DNA from 3 places in the Paenibacillus sp. JCM 18996 genome. Region 2 is predicted to be linked to each of the others. Evidence: riboswitches for the same ligand, from Rfam matches in the RefSeq annotation. Region 2 holds a riboswitch; each other region holds the start of a gene.
What was found. A riboswitch is a leader RNA that binds a small molecule or an ion and turns the genes downstream of it on or off. The one in region 2 is predicted to bind cyclic di-AMP.

Region 1 (8,010 bases), 990 kb from region 2:
ATAAATCGCGATGTCAGCAAGCAAAGCGCTGTCTCGACTCCACTTAATCAGGTGGCGGTAAATCTGGTGAGAACGGCGCTTCAGTCATACATACAGGAGAAGGGTTCTCCCCCTACCAGCATAGAGTCCCTCACAGCCGATTACCCCGATAATTATTTAAGCATCATTCCTGGCGAGGCAGTGACGGGGGATAACCATGTTGCAGCCAGTTTTGACGGCAAGGGGGGATGGGTGTTCCATCCGAGCGCAGGACAGGTTGAGGATATGTTCTATCCGAACAGCGTGGACGAGCAGCAGGCGAAGCAAATTCCCTATGAACCTGTAAAAATCATAGTCTCGAAGCAAGACTACACCTTGAAGTTGGTGAGCGGGTCCACCGTTATTGCAAGCAAACCGGTGGGGCTCGGTAACCAGGATGCGACGCCGGAAGGGGATTTTACGATACGGGAGCGGGTGATCAAGCCGACGGGCAGTCAGCCGAATGTTTATGGTGAAGCGGGTCTGGGCATGGGCCAATACGCGATTCACGGTACAAATGACCCATCGTCGATAGCGGCGAATAAATCGCTGGGCTGTGTCAGGTTATCCAATCGGGATATCACGGAAATATTTCCACTCGTTCCGAAAGGGGCTCCCGTTCAAATCGTGCAGGGCTTCCCGCCGGCATATGAGAATATTGTTGCATTGAATGTCGACAGACTTATTTCCAACCAAAAGCCGAACAAGAATGAAACCGCTGCCAAATCCGTTTTTTATTGGTTGGGATAAACAATTGAAAGCGGATTTTTACGTGACTTACTCTTGAGTAATCAAGGTTTTTTTGCGTTCATCGGCTTGCATATTTCTTTCTTTTTTCATCAATCAATGCCTACACAGGCATTTCCTACTTCCTTAAGCTCAAAGACAGAAGGATGTACCGACGGATTATGGACTATAAAAGAAGCTTCTGATCGAAGCGTTCTTGAGGTTGGTGCGTAACGTGCATTTAGCATAGCGGTACGGCCGGGGCCAATGCCGGTAAATTCGGAGCCGACTATTACAACTTTCAACAGCGGCTTCTTCCCGTTTAAATGGGGGAGCCGCTTGGTTTTTGCTTAAACCTGCAGTGATGCAGGGATCTTAAGCGTTCAGCTTCCTGTGCGGTTGGAACTCGTTCAACGTGCTGAATTCGATAGGACTTTCTTGGAATTGAAAAGGTATTTCAATGATTACTGCCGGAGAGCCATTATGACGATCTGATCTTAAACCGGATCCGGAGGGCGGGATTTTTATTTTGCGCGGCGATTCTGGTATGCTGTTAGGTAAAGGAGAGTGATCGCATGAGCGCAGAGCAAATGGAATCAAAATATGAACTCGCGACTTTTGCAGGGGGCTGCTTCTGGTGTATGGTCACGCCGTTCGAGGAACTTCCCGGCATAATAAAAGTGGTATCCGGTTATACAGGCGGGCACAAGCCGAATCCGACGTACGAGGAAGTATGCTCGGAGACTACGGGGCATGCCGAGGCGGTTCAAATCACATTCGACCCGGGCATTTTCCCTTATTCAAAGCTGCTGTCGATTTTCTGGCAGCAGATCGACCCGACCGACGCGGGCGGGCAGTTCTTTGACCGGGGCGAGTCGTACCGTACGGCGATTTTTTATCATAACGAGGCGCAGAAGGAACAGGCGGAGGCCAGCAAAAAAGAGCTGGAGGAAAGCGGCCGATTTGACCGTCCGATCGCCACGCAGATCGTTCCCGCAGCGGAATTCTATCCGGCCGAGGATTATCATCAGGACTATCATCACAAAAACCCGATGAGGTATAAAATGTACCGTAAAGGCTCGGGCCGCGACGCCTTCATCGACAAACACTGGAAATTCACCAAAAACCCGGATGAACTGAAGTCAAGGCTGACTGAGCTGCAGTATCACGTCACGCAGAACAACGGCACGGAGCCTCCGTTCCGCAATGAATTCTGGGATGACCATCGGGAGGGCATATATGTGGATATCGTATCCGGCGAGCCTTTGTTCAGCTCCATGGATAAGTTCGACTCCGCGTGCGGCTGGCCGAGCTTCACGAAGCCGATGCATCAGAGCCAAGTGATCGAGAAATCCGATTTGAGCCATTCCATGGTGCGGACGGAAGTACGCAGCAAACAGGCGGATTCCCACCTGGGTCATGTCTTCAACGACGGTCCGCGCGAAACGGGAGGCCTGCGTTACTGCATCAACTCCGCTGCACTGAGGTTCATTCCCAGGGAAGAGCTGGAGCGGGAAGGCTACGGAGAGTATTTAACGCTGTTTGACAAATAGAAACAAATACAATAACTCACAAAATAAAACAAGCAAGCAAAACATCCTGTTTTGCTTGCTTGTTTCAAAAGAGGCGAACATGGAAATCGGGTTAGTCGCCTAACTGGTGCGGCGTCTCCAGGATGTTCTCAAGGTTGCAGTCGAGGGTGTACAGCTCCGTCTTCTCGCCTGTCACCTCGCAAACAGCGGTAAAAGAGGAAACCACCTCGCAGCGCGTAACGAAGGAAAGGGCTTTCTTCATCAAATCGCCGCCCGCCTCGTCCGTTTCGCCTTCGCCTGTCTGGGTCGGCTCCACGTCGGGCGCACCTGCGAAGGCAAAGGTTTCTTCCACCGGAGTTCCCTGAGAGATAATCAGGATTTTATTCTTGACGATATGAATTTCGGTCCGCTCCGAACTGCTGCCGAGCATTTCCGTTTCGTAGTGCTTATACCATTCGCTGATCGACTGCTTCATAGCGGCTCTTGCATCGGTTAACATTGTGCTTTCACTCCTATTCGGCAATGTTTTGCGGGAGACAACAAAAGAAGCCCGTCGAAATAGAGGGAACTCTATTCGTGGACTTCTTCCCACACGGCGGAAGCCGTGCATTGCACGATAGTTGTTGCCTCTCCCTATACGCTTGCGAGGTTAGCTGACGGATTCGGGCGTGAGAGTCACCCTACCAAAGAAGCCTTCCTGTGGATTCACCCCTGGAATTGCCGGCGCGCCGGCAGCTCCGATTGGTTCCCCCGCTTCTCATTCGAAAATGAGAATTCAGCGATTTAAAAGTTCACTTAAACAGATAAAGTGCTGTACATCTATTATAAACTACAAAAGGCACTCCTGAAACCATGTCAAACCGCTAATATGACCGTTTACAGCGAATATTTGAAGATTATTGGCGAAAATAATGATATTTTATTCAAGGTATCTGCCATATACTCTCGAAATCTGTCGTTTACACAGATTATTGGTATTTGGGCAGCCAAGAGCCATGGGCTTCAATCAGCTCGTCGCACATGGCCACGATGTCGTCAATCGACAGCTCGGCGGCTGTGTGAGGGTCTAGCAGCGCCGCATGGTAGATGTGCTCTTTCTTCAGCGTCATTGCCGCTTCGATGGTCAGCAGCTGGGTGTTGATATTGGTACGGTTCAACGCGGCCAGCTGAGGGGGCAGATCTCCCACATAAGTCGGAGTGACGCCGTTCTTGTCCACCAGGCAGGTTACCTCCACGCAGGCTTCCTTCGGCAGGTTGGTGATCAGTCCGGTGTTCATCACGTTGCCGCCGATGCGGAACGGCTCGTTGGTTTCCATTGCCTCGAACATATAAGAAGCGTACTCTTTGGAACGCGTATGTTCGAGATTCTTGTTGTTCACCATCTCTTCCCTCATTGTCTTCCAGCGGTCGATCTGGCGGACACAGCGGCGCGGATACTCGTCGAGCGGAATATTGAAGCGGTCGATCAACTCCGGATAATTTCTTTTGATGAAGTACGGGTGATATTCCGCATTGTGCTCGGAAGACTCGGTCACGTAGTAGCCGAAGCGGAACATCATCTCGTAGCGCACCATGTCGTCGTGCTTTTCTTTCTGTCTCTCGGCGGCTCTGCGCTTGATCTCGGGATACAGGTCCCGGCCTTCCCTGGTTACTTCCAGCAGCCAGGCCATGTGGTTGATTCCGGCGATTTTGGCCTGCACTCCTTCGGTGTCCATTTCGAGGCTTTTGAACAGATGCGGGATGCATCCCTGCACGCTGTGGCAGAGTCCGACTGTTTTCACTCCTCCGTAAGTGTTCATTACATTGGTGAGAACAGCCATCGGGTTCGTGTAATTTAAGAACAAAGCGTCAGGGCACACTTCCTGGATATCCCGGGCAAAATCGAGCATCACCGGGATCGTGCGCAGGTTGCGGAAAATGCCGCCGATTCCGACAGTGTCGGCTATCGTCTGGCGCAAGCCGTATTTCTTCGGAATTTCAAAATCGGTAATCGTACAAGGGTCGTATCCGCCGACCTGGATGGCGTTTACTACAAATTTCGCGCCCCTGAGCGCTTCTTTGCGGTCGCTGTAAGCTTTAATGCTGCAGCCGCTGCCTGTAGTGGCCTTCAGGTTGTTCAGCATGTTCTCCGAATCCTTCAAACGCTCAGGGTCGATATCGAACAAAGCTAATTCATAATCCTGAAGCGCGGGGGTCATCATGCAGTCTCCAAGGACATTTTTGGCAAAAACGGTACTTCCTGCTCCTAAAAAGGTAATTTTCGGCACAGCTGTGTTCCTCCTTGAAAGTGGTTTCATTTCTAAACAAACTATACGCCTATATACAACGGTTTCGAATGGAGAGATTCCACTTTCATATGGACAGATGTAGTTTTTTGTTGATAAAATGAGAAATAATAGCCTGAGTTCCTGTGAACCGGAAAATCCGAAAGGAGTGCGGCTTATGCCGGCCTATTCACATGCGGTGGCGATCAATCCCTCTCCCGGCAAAGGTGAGATCACAGTCCTGTTCAGCGGAGAATCGCAAACCCGGGCGTCCCATAAAGTGGGCCCCCAGCTTTTGGATTATTATTTGCTGCATTTTGTAACTTCTGGTAAAGGAAGCTTTTATTCAATGGGAAAAGGATATGAGATTGGGGCGGGCAGCAGCTTTATTATTTTTCCGGGAGAGTTGTCCAGCTACGAATCGGATCCGCATGAGCCCTGGAAATACCGTTGGATCGGATTCAGGGGCGACCGTATCGCGGAATATCTCAGCCAAATCGGAATTTCTCCCCACCAGCCTGTCATCCATACGGAACAGAAGCGGAGAATCAATGCGCTGCTGAGCCAAACCTTCGTCTGCCTTCAGAGAGCCGAAAGGGGCTGCGACATGAAGACGGGCGGCTATATGAGGCTGCTGCTGGCGGAATACGCCAAAGAATCGAAGACCTCGGTAAAGGAGCAGAAGGTGAGCGAAGCCATCCGCCAGCAGGTGGAACAAGCGGTCCGGTGGATTACACTGCAATACTCCCAGCCGGTTTCGATCGAAGAAATGGCACGCTCGCTCGGGTACCACCGCACGTATTTGTCCAAGATGTTCAAGCAGTTCACTGGGATGTCGCCGATGAATTTTCTGCTTAAAGTACGGATGGAGCGCGCCAAATTGCTGTTGGACCAGCCTTTGACGATTGAGGAGGTCGCTTCTTCGGTGGGTTTTGCGGACCCGCTCTATTTTTCCAAGCAGTTTAAAAAATGGTACGGCTGCTCCCCGACGGAGTTCCGCGGCAAAATCCATACGGAAGACGGTAACTGTGTCGTATGATGAAAATAAAAGACTGCCGGGCCTTGTCAAATCCGCGGTCAATGTGCAATATTTTACAAGACAAAAGAGGGAGTAAAATAGTACAATAGAATGTGGGAGAAAATAGGCAACTCGTACTGACAGCAAAACTGATCTGGAGAGGATACGGAATATGTCGGAACAGGAAAATAACAACGGACAGGACCACAACCTGCAAAACAACCAATCTGATGTGCAAATAGATACCAGAGAGCTGCTCAACGCGTTGATTGCTCTGAAGAACGGAAAGTTTGACTACAGGATGCCGTACGACCAGACCGGAATCACGGGAAAAGTCGCCGATACCTTCAATGAGATCATGGAGATGCAGGAAAGTCTCGTCAATGAGGTCAAGACGGTGGCGAGAGTCGTCGGCAAAGAAGGAAAATTGTCCAGAAGGTTTACGCATAAAAATACGGGCGGCAGCTGGCAGGATTGCTCCGAGTCGCTGAACGGACTGATTATCGACCTCATCCAGCCTACCAGCGAAATGGTCCGCGTAATTAACGCGGTGGCTCAAGGGGACCTGTCGCAAAAGGTGGAGCTCGAGTACGAAGGGCGCGCCCTGACAGGCGAATTTTTGAGGACGGCCAACAACATCAATATGATGGTGAACCAGCTGTCGACATTCGCTTCCGAGGTTACGCGCGTTGCGCGGGAGGTAGGTACGGACGGCAAGCTGGGCGGGCAGGCGGACGTCAAGGGCGTATCCGGAACATGGAAGGACCTGACCGACAGCGTCAACAACATGGCGAGCAATCTGACCGACCAGGTCCGTAACATCGCCGGAGTGACGACGGCTGTGGCGAAAGGGGATCTGTCGAAGCAGATCACCGTTAACGCGAAGGGCGAGTTCCTTGAGCTGAAGAACACGATCAACACGATGGTGGATCAGCTTTCCACGTTCGCCTCCGAGGTTACGCGTGTGGCGCTCGAGGTAGGTACGGAAGGGAAGCTGGGCGGCCAGGCGGACGTGAAAGGCGTCTCGGGCACATGGCGCGACCTGACCGAAAGCGTGAACAATATGGCGAGCAACCTGACCGGCCAAGTTCGGAACATCGCGGTAGTCACCACTGCCGTGGCGAACGGGGATTTGTCGAAGAAGATTACGGCGGACGTTCAAGGGGAAATGTTCGAGCTGAAGAACACGATCAATACAATGGTGGACCAACTCTCGACATTCGCCTCCGAGGTGACGAGGATGGCCCGTGAGGTCGGCACCGAAGGGATTCTCGGCGGACAAGCCGAGGTTACGGGCGTTGCCGGCACATGGCGCGACTTGACCGAAAGCGTCAACTATATGGCGAGCAATTTGACCAACCAGGTGCGCAACATCGCGGAGGTTACCACAGCGGTCGCGAACGGAGATCTTGGCAAGAAAATCACCGTTGATGTCAAAGGGGAAATGCTGCAGCTCAAGAGCACCATCAACACGATGGTGGAGCAGCTGTCCACTTTCGCTTCCGAGGTTACAAGGGTGGCGAGAGAGGTTTCGACGGAAGGCAAGCTGGGCGGGCAGGCGGACGTGAAAGGCGTGTCGGGCACCTGGAAAGACTTGACCGACAGCGTGAACTACATGGCGGGCACATTGACCGACCAGGTGCGGAATATCGCCGAGGTAACGACCGCGGTCGCCAAAGGGGATCTGTCCAAGCAGATCACCGTCAACGCGAAGGGCGAAATCCTGGAGCTGAAGAACACGATCAATACGATGGTGGACCAGCTCTCCACTTTCGCCTCCGAGGTTACAAGGGTGGCGCGCGAGGTTGGTACGCTCGGAATACTTGGCGGACAAGCCCAGGTTAAAGGAGTTGCGGGCACATGGCGCGACTTGACCGAAAGCGTTAACTATATGGCCAGCAATCTGACAGACCAGGTGCGGAATATCGCCGTAGTCACCACTGCGGTGGCGAACGGGGATTTGTCGAAGAAGATTACAGCCGACGTTCAAGGGGAAATGTTCGAGCTGAAGAACACGATCAATACGATGGTGGACCAGCTTTCCACGTTCGCCTCCGAGGTTACGCGCGTGGCGCGAGAGGTAGGTACGGAAGGGAAGCTGGGCGGCCAGGCACAGGTGAAAGACGTAGGCGGCACATGGAAGGATTTGACCGAAAGCGTTAATAACATGGCGCGCAACCTCACCGACCAGGTGCGGAATATCGCCGACGTGACGACGGCAGTTGCCAAAGGGGACTTGTCGAAGAAGATCACGGTAGATGTCAAAGGAGAAATTCTGCAGCTTAAAAACACCATCAATACGATGGTGGACCAGCTGAGCAACTTCGCTTCCGAGGTTACCCGCGTATCGCGCGAGGTAGGCACGGAAGGAAAGCTGGGCGGCCAGGCGGATGTGAAGGACGTTTCCGGAACGTGGAAAGATTTGACCGACACGGTGAACTATATGACGGGC
Region 2 (8,010 bases):
TCCATCACTCCGCTAACGGGATCTATAAGCCAATATATTGAACCCTTTAACGATTAGCCAAACGGCGAGAATCATTTCATTCGCAGCTACCGGCAGGGCCAAAATCGCACCCCAAGTAGAAACTTGTTCAATGACACCGAACATAACGAACAAGCTTTGAATAAAAATAAGCGTTGCCCCTGATATACCCAAGATAGGTATAAATCTGGGTACGAGCTTGGATTTATAAAATATGTAACTGTACATCATCGTGTTGATGCCAAGCATGAAAGCGGGCCCAAGAACAAAGGTCCAGTCGTGTACAGCCTTTAATAATGTACCTGAAATTTGAAATGAGGCGGTATCCGGGCTTCCTTCTGCTACGAATTCCCGACTTAAGGTCAATAGGGATAGTACGCTAATTATGCCGATAGTGATGATAACAGCTTCAAGAAACCTGAAGCAAAGATGCCAAAGAGCGATCGTTTCATTATATTTTCTTAAAATCGGAAACATGGTGGTCGCAGTACCGACCGCTGAAACGACAAGAATTAATTCCATCACCGCTCCTAATATCACCTGGTTGGCGTGAGCGGAACCTTGTACTAGGTAATCGGGATCGTTGAGGATGGGTTTGTATAAAATAAGACCGCCAATGACCGACGAAACGGCTGCAAGGATAAACAGGACTCCCACAATCAATGAGCTCTTTCTGATAGAAAAATCCATTTGCTTTTCTCCTCCAATGAACATCCTTATTGTTACTCCTTTGTGTCATCCCCGTAAAAGAATACCTCTTCCAAAGGCAAGTCGAAGGCGTGAGCAATGCGAAAAGCCAGTTCCAGAGACGGGGAGTAGTTACCCTTTTCCAAGGATACGATCGTCTGTCTTGTTACGCCCACCTTGTCAGCCAATTGCTGCTGGGTCATTTCATCATGATTAAACCGTAATTTTCGGATGTGATTGCCGACAAGATTTTTTCCCATCTTAGACTCCTTTCCGATAGTGATAAAGTTTCGTAATGGATCCGGTTACATCGGCAATGAATCCGGATAAGATCAGGATCAAGAACATCACTTGTGACGGCTTATCAATGACCAACGATCCCATAGCCAGAAGAAAGCCGAGGATAAATACGGCAAAAGAATTTCGATTCGACTTCAAACCGATGAGCTTATCCAGTTCATCCTCGAATGCGGGTTCCTTCTCTCCGGTCGCCATTCTTAAGAAGATGTTGAAAATAATGCTGATGATAATATGCGCAACAATCGAAACCAGCATTAAGACGAGAACAAATGATCCCCAATAGTGAAAGGTTTCCGAAAGTTCCGGGCTACCGTCGGGATATCGTGGGTACATGTACAAGCAGTACGATCCAAAAATGAGTATGGTGCTGATCAATGATATGATGCTCTTCTTTTCTTGATAGGTCATGCTTTAATCCCCTTGTCAGATATTTTTTACTAAATGTAAAATTATATATACATAATGTAATTTAAGTTTTTTATTATGTCAAGTATAGTTTACATTGCATTGGTACATAAAATAAATAAGGCTGCCGATCTATGAACTAATACAAAATCGGTAGCCTATTCCGCTAAGATTTATTCTTAACGGGTACGATACTCAATTTGTCATAACTCGCAAACAACCATTCAACAGATATCGTTCGTATTGGTCCTCATGGAGATCTCTGCAAATAAGCCCCGCTAGCATGCGCACAACAGCTGCAAAAAACTTCCCCCTAACCTGTTTCAACCGCCGCCCCCAAGGGTAAATAACCATAACAAAAAAAACCTGCGCAGCTTGTCCACAGACTTAGCCGAGCGGGGCAGTAATTTTGCTTATCATCGTTCAATTAGTTTTCGTCCGTCATCATCTGGTCGTAGAGATCGTCCCAAACCACACGCCGCGCAGACACATAACGATTGGCGTAGTAAGAGCTGTCCAAGCTTGAGATGGTCACGCCACCCTTCGTAGCCGAGTGGGCGAATTTGCCGTTGCCTACATACACTCCTACATGGGAAACTCCTACACCGTCTGTATTGAAAAAGACGAGGTCTCCGGGTCTTACGTTACTTTTGGAGATCCACTGTCCTTCGCCATTCTGACCTTTGGAGCTGTGAGGCAGATCAACACCGAACTTGTTGAATAAGTAAGAGGTAAATCCCGAGCAGTCAAATCCTCTTGTCGAGGTTCCCGCATATTTGTAGGGAGTGCCTACCAGCGAATTCACCGCTTTGCTGAGCAGACTTTCTGCGGATGCGGAACCGGCAAAAACCGACACGGACATAACAACACCTGCTGCCAGAGCAAAAGCCTTTTTTAACACGAAAAAACTCCTTCCACATGCCTACGAAGTTAGCTTGAGGGTTCGGTTGAAGGTTCCCTATGATCACTCTGAAGCGAGATCAATTCACCCAAGACAATGGTTCCCCCGTTTTCCGTCACGGAAATTCGACAAATAGTGTGTTTTTTTTTATTTGCAGGTCTAAACTTTCGATAAAGAAACTGGTTTTCCTCCCTTTGTCACATAATGTTCACATTTTAAAATAATAAAAATCGATATAAAACGTCAAAAAGCCCCTTCCGCAGAAGAGGTTTTTAATGTTATAAGGCTGTTACTCCAGATACACAAGACAAAGTCAAATCTGCGAAAGTGTGGCTCGGTAATGCAGCACTGGTTTGACTGCTGATTGAAACTGCCGTTATTCAAACTGCTGTTCACACGTCTGTCCACGCGTCAGCCCAACTGTTCACGCGTCTGTCCACACGTCTGTTCACACATCGATACGCTGAGTCCAATACCTGATCTGCGAGGCGATCGCCCATATTTTGCCGAACATGTGCACATACCGGTAGGCCTGGAACAGGATAAGAGCGGCGAGCCCGGCCCAGAATAGGGAAGCGGACACAACCAAAAGAGTGAGCGTGCCCGTGATCGATAGAGTGACCAGTCCGAGGAGCATAATCGGCAGGCTGTAGCGGAACAGGAAGAGCAGGGAATACAGCGGCTTTTTACCCATCGCCTTCCCTAACTGCAGGTAAAGGAACACGAGATAGAGCAGCCCGCCATAGAGCAGATAGCCGCCTAAATAGGGGGAAATCCCCGCCAGCAGAGCGGAATTGCTCTCGCTTTTTGTGTAAATCCTGTACAGCTTCGGAAGCAGGAAATACAAAGGGCCGAGAAGAAGCGCCATTTGCAACAGATAATAGCCGAGGAAGCTGAGGCCCAACGTCCGTATGCCTCTCACAAACCGGTAGCCGGAATTCATTTCCGGGTGGGCCAGGGAATAGTAGATGCCCGCGTTCAACAAGGAATGAATAGCCATCCGCATAAGAAGCAGGACCAATAACAGCCATAGGTAGGAATGGGTCAAGTCGGTCTTCATCAGCCGGAACTGGCTTTCGGCCATAACCAACTGCAGCGATTCTCTCGGCAGCAGGTTTCCGGGATACCGGTGCATAAGCGGCACCACAATTCCCTGTACGATCCGGTAGAGGAACAGCCCCCACACCAGCTGGTAGATAAAAAGGGTGATCACCGCAAACGGCTGCCTCAATGTCGTTCTCCATCCTTCTTTCATAGCGCTCCACATCGTTTTTCCACCTCACCAGGCGACCCAGCCGAACAGGGTCTCAATGATTTTTTCCGTGCCGAGACTTAACCGGATGTTCCATTTCGGGTCGATGCGCGTCTTCATGAAGTTGTTGATGCGTTTATTCTCCAGGATCATCGAGTGCCGGGGATCAATAGACACCCAATCGACAGGGGTTGTATTGGTGATTTTGAATTGGATTTCGGCATCCCTGCCATCCCAGGCTTTTTCCATCATGCTGCCGTCCCTGAAGTGAAATTCGATCGGAACCGAGGAATACTGCCCCCCGAGCCGGCGGACCGTGACTGTGCTTTCATAGCTGCCCGAAGTGTCGGATTTTTTGAAAGAGATGCGGTCCACCGCATAATCGGACATCATGCCGCCGTACACATACTGCTCGAAGAAGGGCTGCCAATCCATTTTGGTAACTTCCTCAAGCACTTTTTGAAAATCCTTCGTCGAAGGATGGCGGAATTTATACCGGTCCACATAGGTGCGCAGCACTTTCTCCATGCCGGACTTGCCTAACTGCTGCTCAATGGACAAAAGTACCAGCTTGCCCCTTGTATACACATTCTCCGCATAATTATCGTGGGTTTTAAAATCCCAGGCGTTGCGCTGAAGCGATTCCGGCGCAGTAATATAGCTGGCTTCCATCGGTGTGTTGGAGCGGGCGCCGTACTCTTTTTGCATGACCTTGTCTTCGGCGTAGGAAGTGAAGCCTTCATCCAGCCACGCTTCTTCAAACTCGTTCGACGCCACCATGCCATAAAAGTACTGGTGGCCGATTTCATGGACGATCACCCTTTCCAGCTCCAGGCTGGTGTTTTTCTCATCCGCGCCCCAGCCCGTTACAAGGGTAGGGTATTCCATTCCGCCGGCTCCGTTGCCGCCCTTGGGAGGGACCACAATAGACAGGGTGGAGTAGGGATAGGTGCCATACCACTGGCTGTAGTCGGACAGCGATTTTTTGGCTGCGGCCATGTAGCGGTTTTTGAATTCGGCGTGGTCCGGATCCAGATAGAGCTTGATTTTGACACCGGGTACGCCGGGAGCGGAGAAAGACTCTTCCACATATTGGAAATTTGGAGAGGCCGCCCAAGCGAAATCGTGGATATCGTCGCCGTAGAACTGGTACGTTTTGGTGCCGGCTTCTTCAACGGCAGGGGATCGGGTGGGAAACCCGGTGGCGGCTACGGTGTAATTGGACGGCACTTTGATCTTCACGTTATAGATGCCAAAATCCGCATAAAATTCCGAATTGCCGTGGTACTGGTGGAGATTCCAACCTTCTGCCGACCGTCCGCGAGTGCCTTTCGTTTCGTAGACGGCGATTTTGGGGAACCACTGGCCTGCCATGACAAAATCGCCCGAATACCCCATCCGCGCAAAAACGGCAGGGAGCTTGACTGTAAAATCGGTATGCAGAGTGATTTTTTCTCCGGGATTGACGGGATTGGGCAGGGTAAGTTTGATCAGTGTCGTGTCCTTTTTGTTGCCGTCGTCGGGCTGCACATATTCGATCCGGTCCTTCAGGCTCTCGCCCTGTGCGGTCTTCATCGAAAGAATGTCCATCTGTCCGTAGCTTCCCTCTTTCATCCGGTCTTTGCGCAGCTTTCCCCCCGACTCCTGCATGAAGGTGGAATCTTTGGATTTGAACGCGTTTGGGTAAAGGTGAAAATAAAGCTCGCCCACCGGCTGAGCACCGGGGTTCGTCCACGTCATCGTTTGCTGCCCTTGGATGGTCTTCGTGCCGGCTTCCAAAGCCGCTCCGATATGGTACTCCACAATACGCTGGCTGAGCGGAGCCGGAGCGGGCCTGTCCACAGGCTTCTGGGAATTGCCCGCCTGAGGCGGTTGCGGTTCGTTGAGCGCTATGCTGGTGGAGACCGGCTGTTCCGGCGCAAAAAGAGGTTGAGCGATCCAGGAAGCCGCCAAAGCGATACAGCAGGCCCCGGCCCATGGAATCAGTCTGGCTGCGGACAATTTCATCATTATTCACCCCGTTGACAAGCTTATAGAGCATGTATATGTGGGGGGTGCGCGGAATATTTACGGGAATGGAAAAATAATTGCGGTCCGGGGCAGCGGAAGAGAGGTTGCGAGAAGTTGGGGGTTTGGCTACAATAAAAGAACGGATCTCGACGACTGTGGAAAGTACGTGAGACGGGGACGGGTGCTTCCTCTAATCGCGTAGGGTTGAAGCAGGAATTGCAAATATGGGCAAGTGTCTTATTTGTTTATTAAGGGAGGAACGGTGCGCTATGAACCTGAATAATAAAGACAAAAAGCTGAACGCCTTAAATATCGTAAAAAAAATCGACCACAAAGGCTTCGGAGCCGGCTCCATCGATCTGAACAATGTCTCGAGCATCATCATTGACGGCGACGAAGCTTATCTGGACAACGGAGCTCTCCATGCGAAGAGCAAAGTGGAGAAGGGGATCAAATTCTCCGCGAACAAGGAAGACGTGCCGAACGGCCGCAAATGCTTCCTCGTCTGGGTTGCCGTAGACCGGAAAGAAGAAGGACCCTACTACGCCGGCGTAGCGGCCTGCGAGATGTGGGTCGATCCGGCAGCGAGAAGGGGCTGGAAGATTCTGGCCGACCATGTGAACCGGATGGATAAGGCGATGAAGCGGCAGGTACTCTTGGAGAACCTTGACGATAAAGAAAAGGGGCTGCTGAAAGAAGCTCTGCAAAAACACAATAACGAGTGGTGGGACCGCTCGGAGGACGCGCTGAAACAGGCTCTCGCTTAATTGTGTCGATTGTGTGTCATAGATTGTCCGTCCTGTAGGTTGGGAGTATACTGATTACCAGTATATGTTACACACCATATACTAGGACAGCGAAAAGGCAGACCCCATGGGGTTTGCCTTTTCGCGTTAACGAACAAAATCACCCTTCGGGTGAATAAAGACAGAAACCTGTTTCTAAGGACAGGGACTGTCTTGTTCATAAATTATATACCGTTCCATTCTGCCGAGTGGAAGCATTGTGTTTTTGTGGAGGGGTATGAGAGACAGACTTGGCTGGCCGTTCCGGTCAAAAGATGTAGAGCGTCATTTTAAAGAATTGATAAGACGGCGGTCTTGATGGGGAAAAAGTTATGTACAGAAGGCTGGCCGCCCTCTTCTTTGCGAGGCAATGGTGAAGGGTTGCCCGGAATGTTCTGGCCCACGGCATACTGGGTTGCTTTGATTAACGGGAAAATATGCTGCTATTTGCTCAGTTTGATTGCCTTGCTGGTCATATAACTGGAAAATGTGCAGTTAATTCAACCCATTCGGGTCAAATATTAAAATAACCACTGATTTTGATGGAACTTTTCCAGTAAAATGCATCTCCAACCAAATCGAAGTCAAATTAAATGGAGGAATTCCCTTTAATTTTTCCCATCCCGCGACTCTCCCGGCGCATTGACACTGCACGACAAGTGCTCAGACCGTAAAGCAGGGGAATATCCGCTGAAGCTGAATCGATCCAACACAACCATAACACAGAGGGCGCAAAGATGTTGTTCTGGATTGGAATAGAGGTTTCCAAAACAACATCTCCCAGCGGATGAATATATTTAAACCAACACTTATCCACAGCCACCGAAAATCATAATTTCCTAGACAACGAAGAAAGGCGGATCCCTTGGGGTCCGCCTTTTGGTTTTTCGCGTCCATAAACAGCCGGACTCAAGTCATTTCTTTGATTGCGCCGATGATCCGCTCCCTGTTTATTTTCCTAACTGATTGTATTAACTCTGTTCGGGATTATTGGCTGCCGGCGTGTTGTCGAGGGCTGTTCTCAAGCAGCCTCAATTTCTCCGCTACCATAGGCGTAGTGCTGGCCTGAATGATCAGAGTCGCCAGAATGACGACAAACGTGACGGCCGAAATTAATTCCCCTTCAGGGAGTCCCGAGCTGGCTGCTATTCCCGACAACGCAGCTGCAATCACACCGGTTTCTCGGGTCCAGAAAAAAAACAGCACTTCGGAACGGCGCCATTTCGCTTTCCTGTCCGGCAGCAGACTGGCAAGCACGGTGATCGGCCTTGCAACAAGCATAAAGACAGCAGCAACGGCCAGGGCAAGCAGCCCATATTGCTGCAGGACGGCAAAGTCCACCTGGCTCCCGAGCAGAATAAAGATCATCATCCGCAGCTTAAGCCCAATGGCGTCTACAAACTGATGAGCTTCATGCTCCTGATCCGGCAGTATAGTGAGTCCCAATGATTTTGCATTGCCAATCATCAATCCTGCGACAAACGCAGCCATAAACCCGCTGGCATGAACCTGTTCGGAAATCAAGTAAGCTGCAAGAACGGTCAATGCGACAACCATGGGCGTAAAATCTCGCAGCAGTCCCCGGTCATTCTCCGAGATGAGAAAGGCGGCAATGCAGCCGACAACGGCTCCCGCAACGACACCACCCAAAG
Region 3 (8,010 bases), 750 kb from region 2:
ACCAGGTACAGCATCTCACAGATGACTTACGCCGAATTAAGCGAACTGGATATAGAGGCCCACAACGGCGCGCCGGGAGAAACGATGCGCATCATCAAGCTGGAATCGGCTCTGTCCCTCATTCAGCCGTCCGGCAAACTAATGAATCTCGACCTGAAATCCGACGATTGCGTCGAGCCTGTTTCCAGATTGGTGGAAAAGAACGGACTGCTTGATCAGGTGTTTCTGTCCGGCTGCGAGGCCGGCCGGGCGCATATCGTGCAACAGCTCAACCCGCGCCTGCGCAAGCTGCTGAATGCCGAACACCTCTACTTTCAAACCCTGCCTTACAGTGAAGCGGTCAAGCTGAACTGCGAAGACGCCTTGAGCGCAGCATGCATTGGCATCAACATTCATTACAGCGCAGTCGCACCGGAGCTTCTGCAGTCTGCTGCCGGGCATCGCCTTCCGGTATACGTATGGACGGTACACGAGGAAACGGAGATGAGGCGCTTTCTTGCCGCCGGCGTGCACTCTATTACGACACGGAACGTGGAGGCTTTGGTGCGGTTGAAGCGGGAGACAGTGGTATAAACTTCTTTGCGTGTTATGAGATGGTAAACGATTGTGTTACTCAGCAAGTGATTAATGCAAATTTACATAATCTAGCCGAGAAAGCTCTTGCCTTTAGGCATGGGATGAATCGGCTTAGGATAAGGGCTGTCATTAGACAGCTTATTTAATCCTACATTTCTGCAAGTTTTGTGTTGCGATTATATATTCATACCGATACCATCAGACTATGGGACTAGACTATAGAAGAACTGCAACAACCGTATCCCTAATCAACTCCTATTGTCCACGATATCGAAGAAAAGTATGGGTCAAACCAGTGGAAGATTGATGTAGAAATCCAATGTGTAAGTCAAGTGCTATTACCACTTTTATTATTGTTTCATAGACCCCGCTGGTCCACATAATCAAGGCTTCCGTTCGGAAGAGGTGGCGGGAGCAGGGATCCCCCAAGTGACTGCGCCCATATACAGCAGAAACACAATACCAATGAGGATCTATGTGACCTTGATCCACGCCACAGTCAAGAGCAATATGGAAACACACCGAGGATCGCGAGGATAATCAGTATCATATTGCAAATTGCAGCTGTTAGTACCAGACTAGAGTTTTCTCATTGGGCGACTGCCATTTTTACAATAACTTTATTTGATCCTACAGTTTATTTTACATAATCTGACTATCATTGTACGTATCGAAGGTGTCAAACTTAGTTAGGGAAGGGGGAAAGGCTAATGATAGGAAAGACTTGGAGGCGTATTCTTAAGCGCATTGGAAGAAACAGGTGGATAGCTATGCCGGCATAGCTGCTATTACAGTCCAGGCGCAGCGAGCGGTTAGACGTGTCAGAAGGCTGGCGTGCAGCGAGCGGTGATGATGATGTGTCGGAGGGCTGGCGCCCAGCCAGCGACACTGATGCGTCTAAGGGCTTGCGTGCAACTAGCGTAATGATCTGTTGGAGGGCTGGCGAGCAGCGACGGTGAAGATGCGTCGGAAGGCTGTCGCACAGCGAGTATGCACAGTCACTACACCAGAAGCGGTATCCGAGAGATACCCTTTTTCTTAATTGGGGGTGAACAGGAACATAGTTTTAATACAAAACAGCAGTTTCGGGACAGTTTTTGTTTGGAATTTTTACAGATAATACCGAGATAATTAATATGGGTACTACCCTTTTGTTCATTTGTATCATTCTCGAACCAGGACGTACCTTTAATCTGATCATTACACAGTCGTTAAAAGCATCGGGCGATGTCCGATTTTCAGCATTGATGGCAATCATCTTCCCGTTCTTATTAGGTATACCTCTGGCATACCTGCTTTGCCTACGATTCCATATGGGACTCACTGGATTGTGGTGGACAATGGCAATCGATGAATGGTGCAGGGCGATTCTCCTGGCCATCCGTTGGAAGAGCCGTGTGTGGGAAAAGAAAATACTGGTTAATAATATGGAATCTGGATTATCGATCAAAGGATAGTGATAATCTCCCCTGATGAATTTCATGCGAAAAGTACACTAGTAGAAATGTAGTGGCTGCTGTAAGCCCTTAAATGAGTCAGTTTTGTCTAGGATTCCATGGGGACTTTAATAAGATACTATCCAATGTGAAATTAAAGTTACCTATCTTTTGTTCGGCATTAGCTAAACGGTGTAAGAATAATCCAACTCCAGCTGAGCCTGTTCCAAAGTGAGTTGAAATTCTAAATTTGTCTAATTTATCTGCATGCCTCCCATTCCAATTGCAATCGCTCTTTTAAATCGTTTATAATTGGAACTACTTGAAAAATAAACTATAATTTTCCTTATTGCAAGAGAAAATACGGATTTCCTAATAGCTATCCAATCTCGGTATTTGTCTAAATCCTTTCCATCGAAGAAAAAAAGAGCGCGCCGGCCACAAAGCCGGAACACTCTTTTGTTATTTACTGCAGCACATACAGCTGCACGTCCTGGAAACCAAAATTGGCTACCATATCTCTATGACCGGGAATGAAAATATCAATGCGGTTTCCTTTAATCGCGCTTCCCTGATCCGTAGCGTAGGCAACCAGCCCGCCGTCAGGCAAGTTTTTGAAGTTATAGCCGGTAATAAAAACTTTGGATCCCATCGGGATGACGGCAGGATCGACAGCAATGGTTCCCAGCTTCAGCGGGTTGCCATAATAATCGACAGCTCCCCATCCGTTCTCTTCAGGGGAATCCGAATAAGCGGAGGCCGTCATCGACATAATCTTCTTATAAGGCAGGGCTTGTCCGGAAACATTCACGGTATTCGCAGATGCCGAAATGATATTTGCGGACGTTGATGCTTGACTGGCCTGAACAGTGTTCGCCTTAACGGGGGCTGCGGAAGGCAGGGTCAACACTAAGCCGGGGTATAAATTCAGAGGATCGAGTTTCGGATTGGCGGCCATCAGCTCTTTTAAAGGAAGCTTCAGCTTGTTCGCAATAATCCAGTACGTATCTCCCTCCTGAATCGTGTAGCGGACATCGGGAAGGTTCAGGGTTTGCCCTGTCTGCAGGTTCAATGGATCTACTCCCGGATTAGCCTTTTGTATCGACTCCAGCGGAATATTTTTGGCTGTTGCAATTTTCCACATAGTATCGTCGGGCTGAACCTGGTAAGTTGCTGCGAATGCGGGTGTCGCAATGCTTGCGATCGATAGACCTAATGCCAGAGTAAAAAAAGTTTTCCTGGTGAACCGTTTCATGTTGCTCCTCCTTTTAATGGGCCTGCGAGGTTAGTTGTCGGGTTTGGGATGAGGATACATCCCTTCGCTAAAGCGATTCACCCCAAAGACGCGGCTGCGTCATGAAGCTCTCCCCCGCACTTTGGAAACATGGAAATCCTTCCAAAGTTTTGGCATTTTTCGAGATTTATCGTACCATACCTTTCTTTTTTGATGAATATGTAATTATTGGTAAAATGTTTAAGCCTGCGTTTTATTGGGTAATAAGGGGGTTGTTTCAGCCATCAGCTTGCATTGCCGCAGGTATTCAGTCCGTCAGCGCAGCAGCTCGCTTTTTACCATGCCGTAGGCATTGCGGTCGCCTTTCTTGGCGTAGAACCTGAGGCCGTCCAATCCTTTGAAGAGCAGGGCACATCGCAGCCTTTCTTCGAATTTGGGAATCTCGCGCCCCTCGCTCGTCCAAACATCGCGCACCATTTGAGGAATTTGCAGCTGAGGGGTCCATAGATGCTGTGTGGCCAAATCGAACACAAAGTCTCCGTACATGGCCATTTCCCAGTCGACGATGCCGGTCACGGTGCGCCCGTCCGTCAGCATGTTCCCCAAGTGGAAATCTCCGTGCACGAGATAGCGTTCTCCGGGCGAACATTTGGCGAGGTCCATCATGATGGCATACAAGTGCTCGAATACATCCCGCTCCAGGAAACTATGCTCAAACAGCGAATACCAACCTTCCCAAAAACCGGATTGCTCTTTCAGAAAAAAAGACTCGAGAAATTCCAGCCAGCTGCCATAAACTCCGTCTCCCGAGGGCTGGATCCACCCGTAACCTTTGGACTTGCCCAGGGAGACCCGGTTGATTGCAGAGAATTGTTTTACCAGGTCGGGCAGAATCTCCTTCACTTCATTTTGCGGGCAGCTGACGATCGACCGTCCAGGAGCTTTTTCCGCAATGGAAAAGTATAATTCGCCCGCCCTGCCGACCTCCAGCACCTTCGGAACCGGTATGCCCTGTGATGAGAACGTTTCATGTATATACCGCTCTTTCTCAAAGCCTTCCCCGCTGCCGTTAAAATGGATGACGAATTCCTTGTCTTGATGGCTGTAGCTGAAAACTTTGCTCAATTCCCCTCCTTCGATCGGATGGAGACGGGAAACCGGCCCGTTCAAAAGCTTTTGCAAAAAAGCTTCCGCCGTGCTGATATTCATTTCCGGTTTAAACGTACTCATCCTCCATCAGCCTCCCGCTCTTGTCCTAAGGACGTTTTTTTGGTCGATATTACCATGGGTTTATTCGTTAATTATGGATTATAATTGGTATCGGTTAAAAATGTGGCAGGGAAAGGAACTGGAATGAAAAAAATCTCCATCATTTTGTGTGTCGTCATTAATGCGTTCATCTGGTCAAATGTAATTGCGTCTGCTGCGGATTTTACGGACATACCGGGAACAAGTCCTTATCTTCCCTATATTGAAGAGTTAAAGAAGCTGGGGATCGCGGACGGCATTGCTGACGGGTTATTCGGTCCCGAACAGGCCATGAGCCGGGCGCAGTTTGCCAAATTTGCGGCGGGTGCTTTTCGGTTGAACGACAATGGGGGCCGGGTTCCGTTTACGGATATCGGGGGCCATTGGGGCTCTGTGTATATACGTGCCGCTTATGAAGCGGGTATCGTGGACGGTGCAACGGAAACGGCATTTTTGCCGGATCAACCCGTCACCAGGCAGGAGGCCGCCGCCATGGTCTGGAGATATGCCCGTAAACAAGGGCTGTATCCCGACACAAGCTCGAGCTTTAAGGAAAAGCCCGACACCTGGGCGCTGGAAGCGGTCAGCAGCGTGATTTCCCATAAATGGTACGGAGCGGACGTTAAGATGGCTTCCGGCGTATGGTCCTACCGTCCCAAGGAACCGATGAGCCGTCAAGAAATGGCTGCGCTGCTTGATTTGGCGATGAAGGAGATGCCAGGGTATGTGAAGACATACCTCACTCAAGAGAAACCGATGTATAAAGCCACTTATTTATGGAATACCGGCCAGCTTCTGAATAATAAAGCCGAAGTGTTTCAGTTTCTTCATAAAAACGGCGTCAATCTCGTTTACCTGCAGATGGATCCGGATGTTGCCCCGCAGGATTACGGCAGCTTTATCGAGGAAGCCGGCACGCTTGGCATGGAAGTCCACGCTTTGGGCGGAGCGCCCGACTGGATTTTGCCGGAGAACCGGAATAAAATGGACAAGCTTGTCGACTGGGTTAAAACCTATAATGCAGGCGCTGCGGTCAACCGGCAGCTTAAAGGAATCTGTCTGGACGTAGAGCCGTACATTTTGCCTGTGTGGCAGCAGGACACAGACAGGATGCTGGGCTTATGGAGAGATACGGTAGACACTTTCGTCAAAGAAGTGAAAACAGGCGCCCCCGGCTTGACTGCTGGTGCTCAGCTGCCGTTCTGGCTGGAAATGTTGAAAGTATCCGACGGGAACGGCGCACAAATCCCTTTGTCCGACTGGATGATCCGCAGGCTGGACCAGGTCACCCTGATGGCTTACCGTGACAATGCAGCCGATATTATCAGCATCGTGGAGAATGAACTGAACGCAGCGGAGAAACAAGGCGGAAGCATTATCATCGCCGTCGAAACACGGCCGAGCAGCGAAGGGCCCATCACCTTTTATCCCTATGGACAGGCTTTGATGCTGCGGGAGATGGATAAAGTCATCGGTACGATCCATGGCCGCGCCTCTTTCAAGGGATATGCAGTCCACGACTACGAAAGCTGGTATAGCCTTAAGGATTAGAAGGGCGGTATCTCTTAAGCCCCCTAATTGGAGAACTTTGCCGCCATTCCGCAGCATAAAGCCCCCGGCGCTGCCTGCCGGCAATCCCGAGGGCCATGAGTGCGAACCGGCCCAATCCATGCAAGCATTCTCAGGGCTGGCTGGCCGGGCCATCATGCCAATCAGCCAGGCACCAGTGACCAGCCGGATGAATTATTTGATGTAGAGCCGGCTGGTTTCTTCCCAAATTTCCCCGGGCTCCAGGCCAATCAGGCCGATCTGTTCGGCTGGGAGGTCCATATTAGGAGCATTCACCAGGTTCACTTGCGGCTCCGGGCAAAAGAATCCTTCCGTCGCGTTATTGTTCCAGATCATCCATTGCTTGTAAGCCGTGCCGACATCGTAAACGAGAGTAACCCCGTTGCGCGAGTCGGTCAATTCCATCCGGTTGCGGCCGTCCTGCGGCCGGGAAGTATAATGGTTGTCCATCGGCTCGAAGAAAGGCGAGACGCCCTGTCCGCGCATGAGCTCTTCTTCCTGTTTGAGCGGTTGATATTTTCCCGTGGGCAGCATCCGTTCGTCAAGCTCCCAGCGTTCGCCGATCGTCATACGGAAACGGTAATCCGAAGCGGATCCGCCGGAAACGAAAGGCGCGTTAATGGAGGTGTGGAACGCGAGCAGGCAGGGCATGCGGTCTTTGCCTTTATTGCGCACGGTCACATGCTGAAACAGTCCTTGCCCGCTCAACGTATAGCGAAGCCTTACCGTGAAAGTGTGCGGGAAATAGCTGTACACCGGATGGCCTTCACGTATATGCAGCACCAGCGTGACCCGGCTTTCCGTCTCATCGGCCCCGAAGGATTCGACCTCCCAGGGAATGTTGTGCAAAAATCCGTGCAGATGGTTTCCCGTGCTCTTTTCGTTCACCGGGAATTCGTAGGTTTTGCCGTTCCAGGGGAATTTGCCGTCTTCATAACGGTTGGGCGGAAACAGCACCGGAATGCCGTTGATGATCGGGTTGTTCTTAAACGCTTCCATTTCGTCCGCCAAAGGCTCCTTCAAAAAGGTATACTGCTTCTCGATATCCCGGAAGGCGATCAGATTAGCGCCGGTGTCGGGCAGAACCGCAGCCTCGTAAGGTCCGGCCTGCAGCCATACCGCGCTCTCCCCCTGATAAGACTCCTCGAATGCTCTTGGTTTAGTGGACATATTTTCCTCCCTATGGTAGTAATAGATTAATAGTATCATAAAAGGAGGAGTTATTCCTCTATGGCCTGATTGGTGAAAGCGTAAACCCAGGTTCACTTGACTGTTTCAATCGCTTTTTTTGGCGTTAATGGTCACTATATTTTACCTGTTCACTTTTTTTTTGTTTTGCGCAACAATTGTAGACGGTCGTGCGTCCATTAAATGGCGCGTTCGGAAGTGTGTCTCTCAAAGGGGGAACGAAATGAAAAAGCTGGTCATCATACCTGCATACAACGAGGAAAAATCGATCGGTTCCGTGATCCGCTCAATCAAAAAGCACCATCCCGACATGGATATCGTCGTCATCAACGACGGGTCTTCAGACCGTACAAGCCAGACGGCCCGGGAGACGGGTCTTGCTTTTGTGGTGGACCTTCCTGTGAACGTGGGGATCGGCGGAGCGGTGCAGACAGGATATTTGTTCGCATATAGAAATGGATACGATATCGCCACTCAAATCGATGCCGACGGGCAGCATGACCCGGCCGATCTGGAGAAGGTGGTGCGCACTGTGGCCGAAGGTCAAGCAGACTGCTGCGTCGGGTCGCGTTTCGTCGAAAAGACGGAGTACCGTTCGAGCCTGTCCCGCCGTACAGGGATCCGTTACTTCTCCTGGATGATCAAGTGGACGGTAGGCAAGCGGATCACCGATCCGACTTCGGGTTTTCGCGCAGTCAATAAACCGGTGATCGCCGTCTTTGCGGGTTATTACCCGGATGACTACCCGGAGGTGGAGGC

Region 1: linked by a shared signal. The riboswitch ahead of ACZ5N7_RS09335 (Na-translocating system protein MpsC family protein) and the one ahead of ACZ5N7_RS14090 (C40 family peptidase) in region 2 are both predicted to bind cyclic di-AMP.
Region 3: linked by a shared signal. The riboswitch ahead of ACZ5N7_RS17730 (LysM peptidoglycan-binding domain-containing protein) and the one ahead of ACZ5N7_RS14090 (C40 family peptidase) in region 2 are both predicted to bind cyclic di-AMP.

What each region holds. Positions count from the first base shown of each region.
Region 1 is NZ_AP043884.1:1,872,985-1,880,994, reverse strand. It holds gene ACZ5N7_RS09345 (L,D-transpeptidase) at 1-768, shown strand, start outside; gene msrA (peptide-methionine (S)-S-oxide reductase MsrA) at 1,320-2,297, shown strand; gene ACZ5N7_RS09335 (Na-translocating system protein MpsC family protein) at 2,389-2,775, opposite strand; cyclic di-AMP (ydaO/yuaA leader) riboswitch at 2,899-3,067, opposite strand; gene melA (alpha-galactosidase) at 3,245-4,543, opposite strand; gene ACZ5N7_RS09325 (AraC family transcriptional regulator) at 4,719-5,579, shown strand; gene ACZ5N7_RS09320 (HAMP domain-containing protein) at 5,731-8,010, shown strand, end outside.
Region 2 is NZ_AP043884.1:2,859,834-2,867,843, reverse strand. It holds gene ACZ5N7_RS14105 (DUF4386 domain-containing protein) at 13-708, opposite strand; gene ACZ5N7_RS14100 (helix-turn-helix transcriptional regulator) at 741-965, opposite strand; gene ACZ5N7_RS14095 (hypothetical protein) at 967-1,413, opposite strand; gene ACZ5N7_RS14090 (C40 family peptidase) at 1,838-2,272, opposite strand; cyclic di-AMP (ydaO/yuaA leader) riboswitch at 2,314-2,452, opposite strand; gene ACZ5N7_RS14085 (hypothetical protein) at 2,760-3,578, opposite strand; gene ACZ5N7_RS14080 (M1 family metallopeptidase) at 3,591-5,573, opposite strand; gene ACZ5N7_RS14075 (YwhD family protein) at 5,843-6,340, shown strand; gene ACZ5N7_RS14070 (cation:proton antiporter) at 7,346-8,010, opposite strand, start outside.
Region 3 is NZ_AP043884.1:3,609,280-3,617,289, forward strand. It holds gene ACZ5N7_RS17715 (glycerophosphodiester phosphodiesterase) at 1-573, shown strand, start outside; partial or broken gene ACZ5N7_RS17720 (IS200/IS605 family transposase) at 782-865, shown strand; gene ACZ5N7_RS17725 (MATE family efflux transporter) at 1,674-2,033, shown strand; gene ACZ5N7_RS17730 (LysM peptidoglycan-binding domain-containing protein) at 2,479-3,267, opposite strand; cyclic di-AMP (ydaO/yuaA leader) riboswitch at 3,273-3,432, opposite strand; gene ACZ5N7_RS17735 (phosphotransferase family protein) at 3,562-4,476, opposite strand; gene ACZ5N7_RS17740 (S-layer homology domain-containing protein) at 4,600-6,045, shown strand; gene ACZ5N7_RS17745 (aldose epimerase family protein) at 6,238-7,233, opposite strand; gene ACZ5N7_RS17750 (glycosyltransferase family 2 protein) at 7,475-8,010, shown strand, end outside.